DNA from 4 places in the Cohnella candida genome. Region 1 is predicted to be linked to each of the others. Evidence: predicted binding sites of a transcription regulator. Region 1 holds the regulator's gene; each other region holds the start of a gene.
The links. Region 1 encodes LexA, which represses DNA repair genes until DNA is damaged. Its sites were predicted from a motif close to CGAACATATGTTCG; they were not measured.
Positions count from the first base shown of each region.

Region 1 (4,923 bases):
AGTCCCCATGGAAGGTTGATACGACATGGCTGGCGATGAAATACGCAGGAATATGGCGCTGTTTCCGATCGGGATCGTCATGAAACTGACGGACCTGACGGCTCGCCAAATCCGCTATTACGAGCAGCATGAACTGATCCAACCCGCTCGGACCGCGGGCAACCAAAGGCTCTTTTCCTTTAACGACGTAGAGAGGCTGCTGGAGATCAAAGCGCTGATCGAGAAGGGCGTGAACATCGCCGGCATCAAGCAGGTGATGAACCCCGTCGGAGACGGTTCGGACGAACCGACCGTGATCAACGAGCAATCCGAGGTCAAACGCAGGGAAATGACCGATTCCCAGCTGCACCGCATGCTGAAGCAGCAACTGATGACCGGCAAGCGGCCGGGCCAGGTATCGTTGATCCAAGGGGAGCTTTCCCGTTTCTTCAAGAGCAAGTAATAACGGCCGTGCCGTAAATCAAGGAGGCAGTCATGACCACCTTTACACGCGAAGACATTTTGCGCAACGCGAAGGAACAGAACGTTCGTTTCATCCGCCTTCAGTTCACCGATCTGCTGGGCACGATCAAGAACGTGGAAATCCCCCTGAGCCAGTTGGAAAAAGCGCTCGACAACAAAATGATGTTCGACGGTTCTTCCATTGAAGGCTATGTCCGGATCGAAGAATCCGATATGTACCTGTATCCGGACCTGAGCACCTGGGTCGTATTCCCGTGGGTGACGGAAGACCGGATCGCCCGGTTGATTTGCGACATTTACATGCCGGACGGCACGCCGTTCGCGGGCGACCCGCGCGGCATTCTGAAGCGCGCGCTGCAGGAAGCCGAAGAGATGGGCTTCACGGCCATGAACGTCGGTCCGGAGCCGGAATTTTTCCTGTTCAAAACGGACGACAAAGGCAATCCGACCACGGAGCTGAACGACCAGGGCGGATACTTCGACCTGGCGCCGACGGACCTGGGCGAGAACTGCCGCCGCGATATCGTGCTTACGCTCGAAGAAATGGGCTTCGAAATCGAAGCCTCCCACCACGAAGTGGCGCCGGGCCAGCACGAGATCGACTTCAAATACGCGTCGGCCATCAAGGCTGCCGACCAAATCCAAACGTTCAAGCTCGTCGTCAAGACGATTGCCCGCCAGCATGGTCTTCATGCGACGTTTATGCCGAAGCCGCTCTTCGGCGTGAACGGTTCCGGCATGCACTGCCACCAATCGCTGTTCCGCGGCAACGAGAACGCGTTCTTCGACGCGAACGACAAGCTGGGCCTGAGCACGACCGCCCGCCACTATATGGCCGGCATCCTCGCGCACGCCCGCGGCTTCGCTGCGATCACGAACCCGACGGTCAACTCCTATAAGCGGCTCGTTCCGGGCTACGAAGCGCCGTCCTACGTCGCTTGGTCCGCGAGCAACCGCAGCCCGATGATCCGCATCCCGGCTTCGCGCGGGCTCAGCACCCGCATCGAAGCGCGCAACCCGGATCCGGCAGCGAATCCGTACCTGGCGCTCGCGGTCATGTTGAAAGCCGGCCTCGACGGCATCAAGAACAAGCTGCCTCTCCCGGCACCGGTAGATCGCAACATCTACGTGATGAGCGACGACGAGCTGGCCGATTCCGGCATTTCGAGCCTGCCGTCCAACCTCATCGAAGCGCTCAAGGAAATGCTGCGCGACGACGTCGTGTGCGAAGCGCTCGGCGACCACGCTTTGAGCCACTTCTACGAGCTCAAGGAAATCGAGTGGGACATGTACCGGACGCAAGTCCACCAGTGGGAACGCGACCAGTATTTGACGATGTATTAATGGCATGAAAAATCCCTTGGCGCTCGAGCGCCAAGGGATTTTTGTTTGTTCGGGTGCTGTGGTGATGGCTCTGCTCCTAGGTTGAGGCGGCGAACGCTTGTTCGGGTGTTCGTATTCGCCTCGAAATAGCTTGCCACGTCCACTATTTCAGTCGTTTGACCGAGATTCCATCGATATATCCTCCCACGTCCACTATTTGAGTCGTTGTACCGCGAATCCCGTCAAAATAGCCTCCGCACGTGATGTTCATGCGGACGGTGGGGATAGGGAGCGGATGGTTACTAAACTGCGTGGGAGTACGTGCTGATCGCGGAATTATGCTACGCAGAGGTACTTAACGACGATCGAACAAAAATTGCGAAAAGCGAACATACGTTCAATCGTCGTTATACATGCCCCTAATCAAGACAAAACAAAGGTAACACACCGAAATAGAAATAACGCGGCACACGCGCTAATCAAGACAAAACCGAGGTAGCAAGCCGAAATAGCGCGCCACACGCGCTAATCAAGACAAATCCTAGGTAGACCGCTAAAATAGCGCGCCACGCGCGCTAATCAAACCAAAAACCGAGATAGACCGTCAAATTGCGCGCCACCCGCGCTAACTCACATACCCTATAGAACGAAAACTCCCGGCCGGCAACCCGGTCGGGAGTTTTCATTTGTAGGATGTAAGAAGCGGCCCGTCACATGAAGGAACGTATTAAGCCGATGACCTTGCCGAGGATGCTTACATGCTTCAGGCGAATCGGTTCCATGGTGGAGTTCTCCGGCTGCAGACGGATGTGGTCCCGTTCTTTATAGAACGTCTTGACGGTCGCTTCGTTCTCTTCCGTCATGGCGACGACGATCTCGCCGTTGTTGGCCGTCTGCTGTTGGCGCACGATGACGTAGTCGCCGTCATGGATGCCGGCTTCGATCATGCTTTCGCCCATGACGGAGAGCATGAACACGGGCTGGTCGCCAACCATCGTGACCGGCAGCGGGAAGTACTCTTCAATATTCTCCGTAGCGGTAATCGGTACGCCCGCGGTGACTTTACCGACGAGCGGGATCTGGCGGACGGTAGAGGTGAAGCCGAACACGGTTTCGTCATCGTCCAATATCTCGATCGCGCGGGGTTTGGTCGGGTCCCGGCGGATCAGGCCTTTCTTCTCCAGCCGGTCCAGATGGCCGTGAACGGTAGAGCTGGAAGCCAGTCCGACGGCTTCGCCGATTTCGCGCACGGAAGGGGGATAACCTTTCTCGCGGACTTCGTTCTTAATGAATTCGAGAATCGCATTCTGGCGATTGGACATCTTGGACACGTGTGCCCCTCCCTAAGACAAGTACATGATGACAAATTATAACACAGAACTCGAGTTCGCACAAACATTCGTTCTTCCGAACAAATGTTCCGAAAAAGCGTTGACTCAAACGTATGTTCGTGTTACGATCATACCAGAACAAACGTTTGGGGTGGAGATCATGGTACAATCTTGGGCATTGGGTTCACATACATCTTCCGTTACGGCCGTTCGCCGTTCGTCTTCTTCTAATCGGGGACAAGCTTCTTCTCGTCAAGGTTCCGGCCAACGCTGGCGCTTGGCCAGAATGATGTTCTTCGTACTGGCGTTCGCCATTTTGTTCAGCGGTTTCGCATTGGTGAAGACGTTCGCCTCCGAAGAGAACGTACAGCCGGCTTCGACCGCGGAGAAAGTGGTTTACGCCGACAGCGGCGATACGCTCTGGCACCTGGCGGCTACCTTAAAGAAGGATTCGATGGATACGCGCAAAGCCGTACGGCTGCTGATGGAACGCAACGACCTGCATGATCCCTCCCTGAAGAACGGACAAATGTTAATCGTTCCGAATGAAATGCTCCCTTAAGCGATGACGCGACAAGGCCGGCATGGGATATTCCCGTGCCGGTTTTTGCATTTTGTTCACCTTGACAGAGGGGGACGTCAGTGGCAAAGTAGAAGGGATACAGGAGAGGAGGGTTCCCATGGAAAAATTGATCGCCAGGATCAACGAACTGTCACGTAAACACAAAACGGTCGGGCTGAACGAATCGGAGCTCGCCGAGCGGGATCGTCTTCGTAAGGAATATTTGCAAGTTTTCAAGAACAATTTTAAACAACAGCTGGACAGCATCGAGTGGACGGATGAGAAACCGTCGCTGCCCCACTGACGTATAGAAGCTTGAGAAGATGATATAGGTAGGCAGGCTTCGGTCGAGAAGACCTGCGAACAGGAGGAACGTCATGTCCCGCTCTTGGGAACGAATGGTTCAACGCAATGCTAAGAAAGTGGATAAACGCCGCAAAAAAGAAGGCAAGCCGTCTCTGTCGTCGAAAACCGCGCAAGTGGAGAAATTTTCGGGCCGCAACTTCATTTTTCCCGCGCTGCTCATCTTGTTGATGGTATTCTACGTCGTCGTGTTCGCTCCTTGGGCGACTGACGTAAAGCAAGACACCACGATGTTCTGGGTGACGTTGGGCTGTTATGCGCTGCTGGCGCTTTTCTATTTTATGCGCCGCCCGTACCTGGGCGTGACCCGAGATACGTTGGAGACCCGCAAGTTCACGGGTTATCGGACGCTTCGTCCGGGCGACATCCGCAAGATCGTCCTGTCCCCGGGTTACGTCGTGATCGAGCCGGCCAAAGGCACGAACTGGGTTTTCTCGAAGTTCATCAACAGGTTCCCGATCGATACGATGGGAGAGCGCCTGAAGTCGTTCGCTGAAGCGAACCGCGTGGAGTTGGAAGTCAAGCAAAAGTGAGGAGTCGGAAAGATGACGGTTAAAGCCGTTCTGTTTGATTTGGACGATACGCTTCTATGGGATGAGAGAAGCGTCAAAGAAACGTTTGAAGCGGTGTGCTCCGAAGCGGCCAAGCAGGTACCGGCCATTCATCCCCAAGAGCTGGAAGAAGCGGTTCGGCGCGAAGCCCGCGCCTTGTACCAATCCTATGAGACGTTCCCGTTTACGCAAATGATCGGGATTAATCCTTTTGAAGGACTCTGGGCCCGCTTTACGGGCGGCAAGCAGGAAGAGTTCCGCAAGCTGGAGCGCCTGGCTCCGGGATACCGGACGGAAGCGTGGACGAGAGGGCTGAGCGCGCTCGGAGTGG
Region 1 is NZ_CP033433.1:1,800,057-1,804,979, reverse strand. Features, by position in the region: gene EAV92_RS08505 (MerR family transcriptional regulator) at 26-442, shown strand; gene glnA (type I glutamate--ammonia ligase) at 475-1,806, shown strand; gene lexA (transcriptional repressor LexA) at 2,496-3,116, opposite strand; gene EAV92_RS08490 (LysM peptidoglycan-binding domain-containing protein) at 3,277-3,678, shown strand; gene EAV92_RS08485 (DUF896 domain-containing protein) at 3,797-3,982, shown strand; gene EAV92_RS08480 (hypothetical protein) at 4,056-4,574, shown strand; gene EAV92_RS08475 (HAD family hydrolase) at 4,587-4,923, shown strand, end outside.

Region 2 (4,923 bases), 1.0 Mb from region 1:
GAGGCCTGGCGGACATTACCGATTCCCGGGGCAAGTTCCTCGCGGTCGGATACGTGAATCCGGCCTCCCAAATCACGATCCGGGTCGTGTCTTATTCGCCGCTCGAGGCGATGGACGCCGAGTTTTTCCGCCGCCGGTTCGAACGCTGCGCTTCCTTCCGCAGCCGTTTCGTCGGCGAGCGCGCTTCCTGCAGGCTGGTCTATGGGGAAGCGGATTTTCTGCCGGGCCTGATCGTGGACCGCTTCGCCGACGTGCTCGTCGTGCAGGTACTGTCGCTCGGCATGGATGCCGCCCGGGACACGTGGCTGCCCGTGCTGATCGACGTGTTCCGCCCGTCGGGCGTTTATGAGCGGAGCGACGTCGGCGTCCGCACGCTGGAAGGGCTGGAGGAGCGGACCGGCGTTTTGTACGGCGAGTGTCCCCGTTACGTGGAAATCGAGGAGAACGGGCTCCGCATCGAGGTCGATATCGAAGGCGGACAGAAGACCGGCTATTTCCACGATCAGCGCCAAAACCGCGCCTCGATCGCCCCGCTTATGAAAGGGTGGGGAGAGAGAAGCGGCATCCGGACGGAAGAGCGAGAGACGGAAAACGGCAAGGAGCTCGTTCCCGTCAACGCTAACGGCAACGCCGTGACGTTCCCGTATTGGGACGGGGCGACGGTGCTGGAATGCTTCGCGCACACCGGAAGCTTTACGCTTCACGGCTGCCAATACGGCGCCAAAAAAGTGACGTGCCTCGACGTGTCGGCCCACGCGATCGAGACGGCCAAGCGGAACGTCGAGCGCAACGGGTTTTCCGACCGGGTGGAGTTCGTCGTCGAAGACGCGTTCGAATATTTGCGCCGCCAAGTCGCGGGCCGCGAAGAACGGGCGGCCCGGGCGCGCAAGGACGCTTCGTCCGGGCAGAAGGTCGATACGTCGAAGCCGCTGACGTCGGAAGGGCGCACTTGGGACGTGATCATCCTCGATCCGCCGGCTTTCGCCAAGACGAAGAAAGCGGTGACCGGCGCCTGCCGAGGCTACAAGGACATTAACCTGCAGGCGATGAAGCTGCTGAACGAAGGCGGTTTTCTCGTGACGGCAAGCTGTTCGTACCATGTCCGGCCGGACCTCTTCTTGGAGACGATCCAGGAAGCGGCGCGGGATGCGGGCAAAACGCTGCGCCTCATCGAGTGGCAGGGCGCGGGCCGGGATCATCCGCGGCTGGCGGGCGTGGAGGAAGGCCATTATTTGAAGTTCGGAATTTTCGAGGTCCGCAGCCGTACGGAGCTGTAAGGATACATAAGAAAGGTACGCGGTTGAAAACCGCGTACCTTTTTTGCGTTTAAGCGCAACTACGTTTCCAAGGCCGCCGGCCTCTTCCTCCATGGCCAATAGGCCAGCGGGAGCGCAAGGAGAGAGCAGGCGACGTTGAAAATCGTTTGGGCGTGGGCGATTTGGGCGGAGGGGTCCGAAGGAGCCAGCAGCTCCGCGGCTCCCTGCAGCAGAGGCATCAAGGGAAAGAACAGCAAGGCGCCGCTTACGTTCAACGCCAGCTGGGAGAGGGCGACGAACCGGCCGCCGGGACCTCCGCTTAAAGACGCCACGAGTCCCGTGAAGCAGGTGCCGACGTTCGCGCCGAGCACGACCGCGATACCGGCTTCGGGAGACAAAGTGCCCGCTCCGGCGACGGCCATCGCCATGCCGATCACGGCCGAGCTGGAATGGACGACGGCCGTCAGAGCCGCACCGCCGAGCAGGCCCAAGTAAGGATGGGCGGAGGCGGTCTCCATTAAGGAACGGAAAGCGCCGCTGTGCTGCAAAATGTTTCCCATGCCAAGAAGGATCTCGAATCCGATCAACAGGAAGCCGAAGCCGGCCAGCGCCACCGAGCCGTACCGGAGCGGAAGCAGCTTGGAGGCCGGGGCTTTGCCGGCGCGGTTCATTTCGCCCGATACGGCGGTCCAAAGCCAGCCGATGAAGGAAACCGCCAGCAGCGCCCACCCGTAACGGTGAAGCTGCAGGCTCATGATTTCGGTCGTAAGGGTCGTGCCCACGTTCGTACCGAGGATAATGGCGAAGCTTCGCCCGAAAGGAATCCAGCCCGCGTTTACGAACCCGATCGTCAGCACGGTGACGGCGGTGCTGCTTTGCAAGGCGGCCGACGCCGCCGTGCCGAACAGAAATCCGCGTAGCGGCGTGGAGGTCGCCCGGGACAGCCATCCGCTCAGACGGTTGCCTGCCCAACGGCTCAGGGCGGCTTCCGTCAGCTTCATGCCCCCGATCAGCAAGATGAACCCGACAACCGACGAAAACAGCAAAGCGGCGTACAAGCGGAGTCCTCCTTCGTTTTGCGCTTGGTCTCCTCCCCAACCTATGCCCGTCCGAAGCCGGACATGATGCCGCGGGCCGCGAAAGTTTGTTAACAAAGTGTTAGAAAAAAACGCAAAGCGCTCATCCGCCGCCCCCAAAAGTTCTAACGTCTCGGTGGTATCTTGGAAGCATGGAAAGATCAGAGACCGGGGAGGAACACCCATTTGAATTTAGACGTGATTTTGTTCGGCAAGCGTGCCGTACCGATCGACAACCGCGCCAGGATGGCGGAGAGCCGGAAGAAGTTCGACGATCGCGTTCGGGAAATGGCGGACGACCTGGAATTCCGGCGCCAGTGGAAGAAGGTTTCGAAAATCGAGCTGTGGTCGAGCGCGGCGATTTTCCAGTTCGACGACGGAAGCAAATGGTACTTGAACATTTCGTGACAACGGGCCGATTCGGGCCCGTTTTTTCGTTTCCGGGGGCGTTTTGGAGGATGATGACAACGGCGAACGTCTGTGCGCATCGAACGCCGTATGTTACAATGACAAAATAAGCGTTCGGCGGTTGGCCGCCGGCAGGGAGGGGACGGAACATGTCGCTGCGGCTCGTGACGGGTCGATCCGGGAGCGGGAAATCGCGTTTCGTGATGGACGAAATCCGCGGCAAGCTGAGGGAGGACCCGCAAGGCTCCCCGCTGGTGCTGCTCGTGCCCGAGCAGGCTACGTTCGAAGCGGAACGGACGATGGCTTCGACGCCGGGATTGGGCGGCTTCCTCCGGGTCCAGGTGCTCAGCTTTCGCAGGCTGGCGTACCGGGTGCTGCAGGAAACCGGCGGACTGGCCGTCATTCCGATCCATGAAAACGGCAAAGCGATGCTTTTACATAAAGTTTTGGAGACTCGGCGCGAACAACTGAAGCTGTTTCGGGGAGGCCCTTCGGAGGCCGGGCTCATCGCCCGGTTGAACGAGCTGCTGACGGAGTGGAAACGGTACGCGGTGTCTGCGGACCGGGTGGCGGACGCGGCCGGGGGCGGTTTCGGGGGAGCGGAGACGCCGCTGCTGGCGGACAAGCTGCACGATCTTTCCCTGATTTACGGAGACATCGAAAAGGAGCTCGCGGGCCGCTGGATGGACGGCGAGGACATGCTGGCGAGATTGGCCGTCGGCGCGGCTTCTTCGGATTGGCTGGCCGAGGCGGAAATTTGGCTGGACGGTTTCCATGGCTTCACGCCGGGTGAGCTGGCCGTAATCGAAGGGCTGCTTCGCCGGGCGAAGCGGGTGACGGTCGCCTTGTGCGTGGACAAGCCTTTCGGGGCGGGCGAACGGCCGGACGAGCTGCATCCGTTCCATCCGACGGCCGAAACGTCGGCGCGCCTGTGCGAGCTTGCCGTCGCGGCAAACGTTCCGGTCGAGCCGCCGGTCGTACTGGATCCGCCTTCGGGGCCGCGGTTCGCCGGCAATCCGGCGCTCGCGTTCCTCGAGCGGAATTGGGAACGGAGAACCGCCGTATGGCAAGATGACCCCGAGGTGCTCCGTCCGGAGCATCCTTCGTGCGGCCTGTCTCTTCATGCCGCGTCGAACCGGAGGGCGGAAGCGGAAGCCGCCGTCCGCGACATGCTGCGCCGCGTGAGGGAGGAAGGCTTCCGTTGGCGAGATTTGGCGGTGTTCGTGCGCCGGATGGAGGATTACGCCGACCTTCTGTCCACCGTTTTATCGGACTATGGAATCCCGTACTATTTGGACGGCAAAGCTCCCGTCGCCCATCACCCGCTCGTGGAATTCATCCGTTCGGCGCTCGAGTGCGCCGTGGGCGGCTGGAAATCCGAAGCGGTGTTCCGCTGCGCCAAGACGGACCTGCTCGGCACGCCGGAGCGCCGGGTCACCCGGGGAGAAATCGACCGGCTGGAGAACTACGCGCTCGCGGCCGGCATCGACGGCTGGAGATGGCATGACGACCGGCTTTGGCGTCCGCTTTCCCGAGGAGACCTCGAGGAGGAAGGTGAAGCCGGGGCGAGACGGGAATCGGAGGCCGATGAGCTGATCCGCATCCGTGACGCGTTGCTGACGCCGGTGCGGACGCTGGAGAAGCGCCTGAACAAAGCGGATTCGGTGCGGGCGTTATGCGAAGCGTTGTACGGGTTCCTGGAGGAGACGGGGGCCGCCGACGTGCTGGAAAGCTGGAGCCTTGCGGACGCCGCCGCCGGGCAGCCCGGCCGTGCCGTCATGCATCGCCCGTTGTGGGACGGCGTCATGAACGTGCTTGACCAGCTCGTGGAATTGATGGGCGACGCCAAACCGGACGTCCCGCTGTTCGCCGGCATGGTCGATTCCGGCTTGGAGGAGCTCAAGCTTGGCGCCGTGCCGCCTTCCTTGGATGCCGTGCTCATCGGCAGTCCGGAACGGACGCGGTCCGACCGGCTCAAAATCGTTTATTTCCTAGGCGTGAACGACGGGGTGCTGCCGATGCGGATTCCCGAAAACGGCCTGCTTTCGGAGCCGGAACGGGAACGGTTGTCGGAGGCGGGGCTGGAGATGGCGCCGGGCGCCAAACGGCGCCTGCTGGACGAGCGGTTTCTCGCCTATTTGGCGTTCGCGACGCCGTCCGTCCACCTCTGGGTGTCCTGGCCG
Region 2 is NZ_CP033433.1:796,279-801,201, forward strand. Features, by position in the region: gene EAV92_RS03615 (class I SAM-dependent rRNA methyltransferase) at 1-1,277, shown strand, start outside; gene EAV92_RS03620 (Na/Pi cotransporter family protein) at 1,337-2,314, opposite strand; gene EAV92_RS03625 (hypothetical protein) at 2,519-2,740, shown strand; gene addB (helicase-exonuclease AddAB subunit AddB) at 2,890-4,923, shown strand, end outside.
Region 2: addB (helicase-exonuclease AddAB subunit AddB) is a predicted target of LexA. The motif match lies at 2,804-2,817, and genes of this name have one in related genera.

Region 3 (4,923 bases), 640 kb from region 1:
CGGACGGGTTGGACGGCTATATCGCGCGCAAGCGCAAAATCGTGACGAACCTCGGCAAGCTGCTCGATCCGCTGGCCGACAAGCTGCTCATGGCGGCGGTGCTGATCTCGCTGGTCGAGATGGGCAAACTCGGCGCTTGGGTCGCCATTATCATCATCAGCCGCGAATGGGCGGTCACCGGCCTTCGCCAGGTGGCGCTGCTCGACGGTACCGTCGTGGCGGCCAGCCAGTGGGGCAAGTGGAAAACGGCGATCCAGATCGCGATGATCATCGTGCTCTTGATCAACAATTTCCCGTTTAACTTCATCGACGTTCGTATCGACCTGATCGCCGTATGGGCGGCCGTTCTGATTACCGTCTATTCCGGGATCGACTACTTCGTCAAAAACAAAAATCTCATTCCGGTATCCGATCCGCCGGCAGGCACGTCCGGCCCGGCTGAGAAAGAGGTGCGCCGAAACGTATGAGCTTGAGAGCGGAAATCGTGTCGGTCGGCACGGAGCTGCTCCTCGGTCAAATCGTAAACACGAATGCCCAGTTTCTGTCGCGGGGTTTGGCGGAGCTGGGCATTGACGTTTACTATCAGACCGTGGTCGGCGACAATATGGACCGGCTGTTGAAAACGATCGAATTGGCGCGCGGACGGGCGGATTTGCTCGTGTTCACGGGAGGGCTGGGCCCGACGATGGACGATCTGACCCGCGACGCGGTTGCCGCGTATTTGAGACGCGGCATGGAAGAGCATGAGCCGACGATGCGCAAGCTGGAGGAGATGTTCGCGGGCCGCGGAGCCGCGTTGATCGAGAGCAACCGCAAGCAGGCGCTGCTCGTCGAGGGCGCGACGCCGCTGCGGAACAACACGGGGCTCGCGATCGGCAACGCTTTGTCGGCGGACGGGACGCATTATTTGCTGCTCCCCGGACCGCCGAGGGAAATGAAGCCGATGTTCGAGAACGACGCCTCGGCATGGTTGAGGGAACTGCTCGGGCAGGCGGATACGCTGCATTCCGTCATGATGCGTTTCGCCGGGATCGGGGAGTCCGCGCTCGAGGATCTGCTGATCGATCTCGTGCGGGAGCAGAGCGATCCGACGATCGCGCCGTATGCCAAGGAAGGCGAAGTCGCGGTGCGCGTGTCCACCAAGGCGCCGAATGCCGAAGAGGCGCAGCGGAAGATGGAATCGACGCTGGTCGAAATCCGCCGCCGGACGGATCGTTTCCTGTACGCGGAGGAAGATATCCCGATCGAGACGGAAGTGATGCGGCTGCTGCTCCGGCAGCGGCGCACGCTCGCGCTGGCGGAGAGCTGCACCGGCGGCATGGTCGCGGAGATGGTGACGACGGTGCCGGGAAGCGCGGATGCGTTCCTGGGAGGCGTCGTCAGCTATACGAACGCGGTGAAGCGGGATTTGCTCGGCGTGCCCGAAGGGCTGCTCGAGGGGGAGGGCGCGCCCGGCGCGGTCAGCGAAGAGACGGCCGCCGCGATGGCGGAGGGCGCGCGCCGCTTTGCCGATTCGGACTTCGGCGTGTCGGTGACCGGCGTGGCCGGTCCCGCGTCGTCCGAAGGCAAGCCCGTCGGGCTCGTGTACCTCGGGCTGGCCGAACGCGGGAAACCGACCCGTACGGAAAAGCTGCAGCTGTCCGGCGACCGCGAGGGCATCCGCCTGCGCGCGTCGAAGCGCGCGCTCTATCGGTTGTGGCTGGCGCTGACCGGCCGGGAATAAGCGCGGCGTTGGCACGGGTTAGGTGATTTTGCGGCCGGGTTTAAGTAAACGAGCGTTACTTATCCTTTTACATTTCGCTATACTGGGTCTATTATTGTCCCGCCGGGACCAAAAAATTGCGAAAAACGGTTGTCAACGGAACGACGGTATGGTAAAGTTTTATCGAAAGTTGCGGAAGAACCGTAGCGAAGAATACTTTGCTGCGGTTCTTTTTCGCAAATAAAACGAACAAATGTTCTCAAAATGCTTGGCAAACGATAGAAAAAAGGCTATGATGAATTTATTAAACGAGATAAGGATGTGGGTGTGTTGTCAGATCGTCGCGCCGCATTGGAGATGGCCCTGCGCCAGATTGAGAAGCAATTCGGTAAAGGTTCCATCATGAAACTCGGAGAAAACGCACAAATGCAAGTAGAGACGTGCTCCAGCGGATCTCTTGCCTTGGATATCGCGCTCGGGATCGGCGGATTCCCGCGCGGAAGAATCATCGAAGTGTACGGACCGGAATCGTCCGGTAAGACGACCGTCGCCCTGCACGCCATCGCCGAGGTGCAGCGCGCCGGCGGACAAGCGGCCTTCATCGACGCCGAACACGCGCTCGATCCGCTGTACGCCAGCAAGCTCGGCGTCAACATTGACGAACTGCTGCTCTCCCAGCCGGATACGGGGGAACAGGCGCTTGAGATCGCGGAAGCGCTCGTACGCAGCGGCGCGGTCGACATCATTGTCGTCGACTCCGTAGCGGCTCTCGTTCCGAAAGCGGAAATCGAAGGCGACATGGGAGATTCCTTCGTCGGCCTGCAAGCCCGCCTGATGTCGCAAGCGATGCGGAAGCTGTCCGGCGCCATCAGCAAGTCGAAGGCGATCGCGATCTTCATCAACCAGCTGCGCGAGAAGGTCGGCGTCATGTTCGGCAACCCGGAGACGACTCCCGGCGGCCGCGCATTGAAGTTCTACGCGAGCGTGCGCCTGGACGTCCGCCGCATCGAATCCCTGAAGCAGGGCAACGACGTCGTCGGCAACCGCACCCGCATCAAGGTCGTCAAGAACAAAGTCGCGCCGCCGTTTAAGCAAGCGGAAGTCGACATCATGTACGGAGAAGGCATTTCCAAGCAAGGCAGCATCGTCGACATCGGCGTCGAGATGGATATCGTCCAGAAGAGCGGCGCTTGGTTCTCTTATAACGGCGAACGCTTGGGACAAGGCCGGGAGAACGCGAAGCAGTTCCTGAAGGACAATACCGAGATTTCCTGGCAGATCGAGAAGCAGATCCGCGAAGCGACCCTGAGCGCTGCGGCTTCGGCGAAACCGGCGGCATTCTCGTCCGATGACGACGAAGAAGAACCGGACTTCGAATAATTCATGCAATCCAGCGGCAGCTTCGCCTGCCGCTTTTTTGCTTTTGATAAGGAGGAATGAAATTTGAACGGATTCGGCAAAAGGGGATCCGGCAAGCGTTCGGAAAACGCGAGGAAGACGGCGGCGAAAGGCAAGCGCTCCAAGACGGAAAGCCCGCAAAAAGGTTCGTCCGGCGAACCGTCCGTTGCGGACCGATTCCTTCGGATCACGGAAGCGGAAGTGGCCGCCGTCGAATCGCATCCGAAGCAGCCGGGCATGTACCGAATCGCGATCCGGCTGCTCGGTGAATTGAAACCGGATCATTCGGACGAATTCGAGCCAAACTTCTCTATACCGCCGGCATCGAATACCGAAGATTGGAATGATGAAGTCGACGCTTTGATTGCCGGCGCGTCGGCCGCTTCCGCCGCCGATCGTCACGAAACCGTCATCACGGTGCACGAGGATACGCTCGTGAGCATGCGTTTGTTGAAAGGGCGGCGATTGTCGCCGGAAGAATGGGAAACGCTGCGCAAGGAAGAAGCGCAAGAAGAAGCCTACCGCGCCGCTCTGAACATCCTCGAACGCAAAGCGAGGACAAGCCGGGAGCTGTCGGACGCGCTCAAACGCAAAGGCTTCGCGGCGGACGTCATCCAAAGCTGCTTGGATCGGTTGCGCTCGCGACGGATGCTCGACGATACGGCCTATGCCAAGCGGTACACCGAACAACGGGCAACGGGACAACGCAAAGGCAGGCGGCTGATCCGGCAGGAGCTGCTCCAACGGGGTATTGCCAAGGAAGACGCCGACCGTGCGCTCGGCGATCTGGACACGGACGTAGAGCTGGAAGCCGCGTACGCGCTAGCCCGCAAAAAATGGCCTCAGCTCAAAGGCGAGCTTCGGGAACGCAAAATGAAGCTGACCGCTTTCCTGATGAGAAGAGGATATCCGAACGGCGTCGTTCGATCGGCGATGGACCGCGCGATCGCGGACGCGTCGGACTCCGAAGAGCGCGGATGGGGCATCGGGTACGATGGAGAAGATGGAGATATGGGGAGTCTGGATTGGGAGATGAACGAAGCGGCCGATCCGGACGCTCTGGATTAAGCCGCGGCGGCTTCCGGAAGGCGCCTGCCCGCCGGCGGCATTGCTTGACAACTCATTTTCGCTAAAGATAAAATGAGTCTGTATTCCATTTTCCCATTCCGAACCCTTTTTCCTTCCAAAAAATGATTCGGAACGTTTTTTTTCGACCCTATTCTTATGCTTTGCCAACAAGGAAAGTAAACGGTCTGGAAACCGGCAAACAACAATTTCATAAGTATCCCAAGCGTTTGCCTTGGTGATGCAACGAGGAGGTGAGACCATGCTGGACACCTGGATCTGGGTCTTGATCGTTCTCGTTGTTGGCGCGCTTTTCTTTGGGATCGGTTATGTCGTGCGCAAATCCATTGCGGAAGCGAAGATTTCCAGCGCCAATGAAGAAGCCAGCCGAATTGTCGAAAGCGCCAAGAAAGACGCGGAAGCGATTCGGAAAGAAACGGTGCTGGAAGCCAAAGACGAGGTGCATAAGCTCCGTAACGAGGCGGAACGCGACATTCGCGAACGCCGCAACGAAATTCAACGCCAGGAAAGGCGGCTGTTACAGAAGGAAGAGTCGCTGGATCGCAAGCTGGAAGCGTTGGAACGTAAAGAGGAGCAAGTTGCCAACAAAGAGAAACGAGTCGAAGAATCCCAGGAACAAGTCGAAATCCTGCACAAACGTCAGGTGGTGGAGCTCGAGCGCATTTCCAACCTGTCGACGGAAGAAGCGAAGCAGCTGATTTTGTCGACGGTCGAACAAGAGGTACGCGTCGAGACCG
Region 3 is NZ_CP033433.1:1,157,145-1,162,067, forward strand. Features, by position in the region: gene pgsA (CDP-diacylglycerol--glycerol-3-phosphate 3-phosphatidyltransferase) at 1-467, shown strand, start outside; gene EAV92_RS05380 (competence/damage-inducible protein A) at 470-1,723, shown strand; gene recA (recombinase RecA) at 2,033-3,082, shown strand; gene EAV92_RS05390 (regulatory protein RecX) at 3,146-4,168, shown strand; gene rny (ribonuclease Y) at 4,428-4,923, shown strand, end outside.
Region 3: recA (recombinase RecA) is a predicted target of LexA. The motif match lies at 1,949-1,962, and genes of this name have one in related genera.

Region 4 (4,923 bases), 780 kb from region 1:
GTACAACGTGCAGCCGGGACCGCTTCTGTTCCAGGATCATCCTCAAGTGGCTTGGGGCTTGATCGCCAGCATGTTCATCGGCAACATCATGCTGCTCATCCTGAACATGCCGCTCGTCAAAGTTTTCGCCAAAATCATCGAGACTCCGCCCAAATATTTGATTCCGCTCATCGTCGCGATTTCCGTTTTCGGGGTTTACGCCGTGCAGTACACGACATTCGATCTGCTGCTTCTGATCGGCTGCGGCGTCGCCGGGTATTTTCTCGCCAAAAACGATTATCCGCTCGCTCCGCTCGTCCTGGGCCTCGTGCTCGGGCCGATGATCGAAAACAACATGCGCAGGGCGCTGACGATTTCCAACGGCGATTTCATGATTTTCCTGCACAAACCGATTTCCGCCGTCTTCATCGCCGCCGCCGTCCTCTGGCTGGTCGTTCCGATGCTGCTCCGCCTCCGCGGGAAAAAAGTGCTCGTGAACGAAGAGGGATAAACGGCATCGTACGAACAATCGACAAACAAGGGGTTCGATTATATGAGTCTCACCACGGCCCGGATGTCCGGCGGCAAAAGCGTCATTATCCGGCTTGAAATGCAAACGGACCGGATCCATTTCGGCCAGGTGGCAAGCGCGGTCGCGGAGGCGGGCGGGGATATCGTCGCCATCGACGTCATCCAGACCGGGCGGGATACGACGATCCGGGATTTGACCGTCATGGTGGCGGACGACGGCCACACGAACCGCATCGCGGACGGCTTGAAGGCATTAAGCGGAATTCGCGTCGTCAACGTCTCGGACCGGACGTTCCTGCTGCATCTCGGCGGCAAAATCGAAATCACGCCCAAAACGCCGATCCAAAACCGCGACGATCTGTCCAGGGTCTATACGCCGGACGTCGCCCGCGTTTGCATGGCGATCCGCGAAGACCCGGACAAAGCGTTCGCCCTGACGGTTAAGCGCAATACGGTCGCCGTCGTGTCGGACGGCACGGCCGTGCTCGGTCTCGGCAACATCGGGCCGTACGCGGCCATGCCGGTGATGGAAGGCAAGGCGATGCTGTTCAAGCAGTTCGCCGGCGTCGACGCCTTTCCGATCTGCCTCGATACGCAGGATCCGGAAGAAATCATCCGCCACGTCAAGGCCATCGCTCCGGCGTTCGGGGGCATCAATCTCGAGGATATCTCGTCGCCCCGCTGCTTCGAAATCGAGAAGAGGCTGCGGGAAGAGCTCGACATTCCGGTCTTCCACGACGACCAGCACGGCACGGCCGTCGTACTTTACGCGGGTTTGATTAACGCGCTGAAGGTGGTCGGCAAGGACCTCGGCAGCGCGAAGGTGGTCGTGTGCGGCGTCGGGGCGGCGGGCGTTGCCTGCAGCAAGATTCTGATGGCCGCCGGCGTCGGGGAAATCATCGGCGTGGACCGGGACGGTATCTTGACGGCCGATCGGGAATACGCGCAGCCGATGTGGCGCTGGTACGCGGAGCATTCGAACCCGAGGCGGATCAGCGGGGGGTTGCGGGAAGCGCTGGAGGGAGCGGACGTGTTCATCGGGTTGTCCGCCGGCGGCCTCCTCAAGCGGGAGTACGTCATGCGGATGGCCCGGGATCCGATCGTCTTCGCGATGGCGAATCCCACGCCCGAGATTTCCCCGGAGGAAGCGGAGGACATCGTCGGCGTCATCGCCACGGGGCGTTCCGACTATCCGAACCAGATCAACAACGTGCTGTGCTTCCCCGGCATTTTCCGGGGGGCGCTGGATTGCAGGGCTTCGGAGATCAACGAGGAAATGAAGCTGGCCGCCGCGGAAGCGATCGCTTCCGTCATCCGGGACGAAGAGCGCAACAAGCAGTACATCATTCCGAGCGTCTTCAACCAGGAAGTCGTGAAGAGGCTCCGCGACGGCGTCGTGGAGGCCGCGATCCGCACGGGCGTCGCGCGCCGCATCCCCAGGGAATATCGGTAGGTTTCGCATTCGAACAAGAAAAAAACGTTCCGGAATCGGCGGAAAGGCCGAAACCGGAACGTTTTTTTTGCTATTCGGTGCGTTCAGCCCGTGATCCTCTCCAGGCACGCGGCGTCGTCGTTGGCGGGACTGCCGACGCGCTTGTCCACCTCGTAGGCGTCCATCTCCGCCGCCGGGTAGGGGACAAGCAAAGGCTTGAGCAGGGCGGGATCCTGTACTTGCCGGTCGAGCCACAGCGGCTCGTCCTCGGGCCTCAGGATCACCGGCATTCGGTCGTGGATGCCCGCCATCAGCGGATTCGGCTCCGTCGTGATGACGGCGAAGGAGCTCACCTTGCGGCCGTCCGGCGCCGTCCACGTCTCGTACAAGCCGGCCATGCTGAAGACGCCGCCGCTCCGGAGGACGATCCGGTAGGGACGTTTGCCGCCGCCCGGAGCGCTTTTCCACTCGTAAAATCCGTCAGCGGGGATGAGGCATCTTTTGCGGCGGAAAGCGTTCCGGTAAGCCGGTTTCTCCTCCAGCGTCTCGGCGCGGGCGTTGATCATGCGGCTGCCGATTTTCTCTTCTTCCGCCCAAGGGGGAATCAGGCCCCATTTGAGCAAGCCCAGCCGGTTGCGCTCTCCGTCATGGACCACGGCGGGCACCATCTGGGTCGGCGCCACGTTAAAGCGTGGCAGCTCGAACGGAGTCGCCGGCAAATCCGCGAAATACCGCATCATCAGTTCTTCCAGCGTAATGGTGATCGTGTATCTTCCGCACATGTCTCGCACCCCCCGATCCAGGCTCGTATGCTTCCGATTGTACCAGTTTCGAGCCGCCGAATGAACCGGAGGGCGTTATTTCGGACGACAATTTTGGAGAAAATGCCACTTGAATACGAACAAGCGTTCTGATTATAATAAGAATCACTCGGGAACATTTGTTCGGAGGGGTTTCAATGGCGACCGGTAAACAGCGAGATCGCACCATCATGTTGATCGACGGTCAATCGTTTTATGCGTCGGTCGAGAAAGCCGCTCACCCGGAATACCGGGATAAGCCGGTAGCCGTCGGGGATCCCGAGCGCAAGTCGGGCATCATTCTCGCGGCCTGCCCGATCGCGAAAGGCCGCGGCGTCACGACGGCCGAACGCGTGGGGGAAGCCATCGCCAAGTGTCCGGATCTCGTGGTCATACGCCCCCGGATGCAGACCTACATCACCGTTTCCCTGCTCATCACGGAAATATACGAATCGTTCACGGACCTGGTGGAGCCCTACTCGATCGACGAACAATTTCTCGACGTGACGGGTTCCCTGCTCGGCAGGGGAGACGCGGAATCCCTCGCGCATCAGATCCAGACGAAGGTGCTTTTGTCCACCGGCGTGTGGTCGCGGGTCGGCGTGGGACCGACGAAAATACTCGCCAAAATGGCGACGGACAACTTCGCGAAGAAGCGTTCGGAGGGCATCTTTAAGCTTGATGACGGCAATATCGAGACCGAACTCTGGCCGCTGTCCGTCGACAAAATGTTCATGGTGGGCTCCAGAATGACCCGTCATTTTTGGCGGATGGGCTTGCGGACGATCGGCGACATCGCCCGGCTCGAGCTCGGCGAATTTAAGCGGAAAATGCGGAAGGAAATGGGCAAACAATCGGATATCCAAGCCGAATACTACTGGCAGACGGCGCGGGGCATCGATCCCAGTCCGGTGGTGTCCTCGGTTCGCGGCGCTTTGCAATCCGTCAGCCACGGCAAAGCGCTGCGCGCCCGCCTTTATCGCAAATTGGCCGACGTCGAGGTGGTGCTCCTTGAGCTCGTCGTCGAAGTCTGCCGCCGGGCGCGCCGCCTGGGCAAGCAAGGCCGGGTCGTGTCGGTCGGCGCCGTGGAAACCGACGGGGAGCGGATGCTCTCGTTCGGGCGGCAAACGACGCTGCCGCATGCGACGTCGCTCACCCACGAGGTGGCCGCCGCCGCGCGTCAATTGTTCGTGCAGCATTGGCGGGGGATGCCGATCAGCCGCCTTTTCATTTCGCTCACGCAACTTTCCGATGACGACACGTATCAGCTCACGCTGTTCGAGGACCGGACGACGGTGTACAACCTGGAACGGGCCACGGATTCGATCAAGGATCGATTCGGCGATGCCGCCATCATGCGTGCGTCTTCCTTGCTGGAGTCGGGCGTAGCCCGCGAGAGAGCAGCCCAGATCGGAGGTCATTATCGGTGAGTAAACTCGAGGGAAACGTACGCTGGCAGTCGAAAATGCTGTTGACCGAACATCAAGAGCAATATGAGTCGCGGAACGATGCGAAACCCGCAGGCCAGGCCACGCCGGAAGAGCTGAAAATGATCCGGGATTACGTCCTGCTGCCGCATCTTTTGACCATCCTCCAAAACAGTTTGGAAGAGGTCCAGCATTCGACGAACGTGATGAAGAAGGTATTCGCCGCGTTGACGCAGTTAATCATGAACCGGGTCACCAAGGATATGTACCAGGTAAAGCGCGAGCTGAGCCGGCGCAATATCAAGATTTTGAACGACGAGCAGGCGGATATGGTCGTGTATCACCGGTTCGTCTGCCGGGGGTACGAAGACCGTTTCGGGATGGTCCGCGAGGTGATGCGGTCGGAAATCAGCGTCAGGCTGACGAACTATATCAGCGAAATAGCCGCCCTTTTGAAGGACTACGGGAAGTAAACTTGAACGCGAAACGGGACACCGCGGCGGGCTGCGCCGGGATGTCCCGTTTTTTTTCTACCGGATGACCTTCAGCGGCTTTTTCGCCGGCCCTTCCAGCACCTCGCCGCGGAAGGAGAACCGCGAGCCGTGGCACGGGCAGTCCCACGTCCGTTCGCCGTCGTTCCATTCGACCTCGCAGCCCATGTGCGTGCAGGTCGTGTCCAGCACGTGGAGCGCGCCGCCGGGCTCCCGGTAGGCGCCGGCCCGCTTGCCGTTCACGTGAACCGCGGCGCCTTCGT
Region 4 is NZ_CP033433.1:1,022,278-1,027,200, forward strand. Features, by position in the region: gene EAV92_RS04685 (tripartite tricarboxylate transporter permease) at 1-490, shown strand, start outside; gene EAV92_RS04690 (NAD-dependent malic enzyme) at 533-1,963, shown strand; gene EAV92_RS04695 (SOS response-associated peptidase) at 2,047-2,724, opposite strand; gene EAV92_RS04700 (DNA polymerase IV) at 2,901-4,172, shown strand; gene EAV92_RS04705 (YhjD family protein) at 4,169-4,642, shown strand; gene EAV92_RS04710 (FAD-dependent oxidoreductase) at 4,700-4,923, opposite strand, start outside.
Region 4: EAV92_RS04700 (DNA polymerase IV) is a predicted target of LexA. The motif match lies at 2,876-2,889, and genes of this name have one in related genera.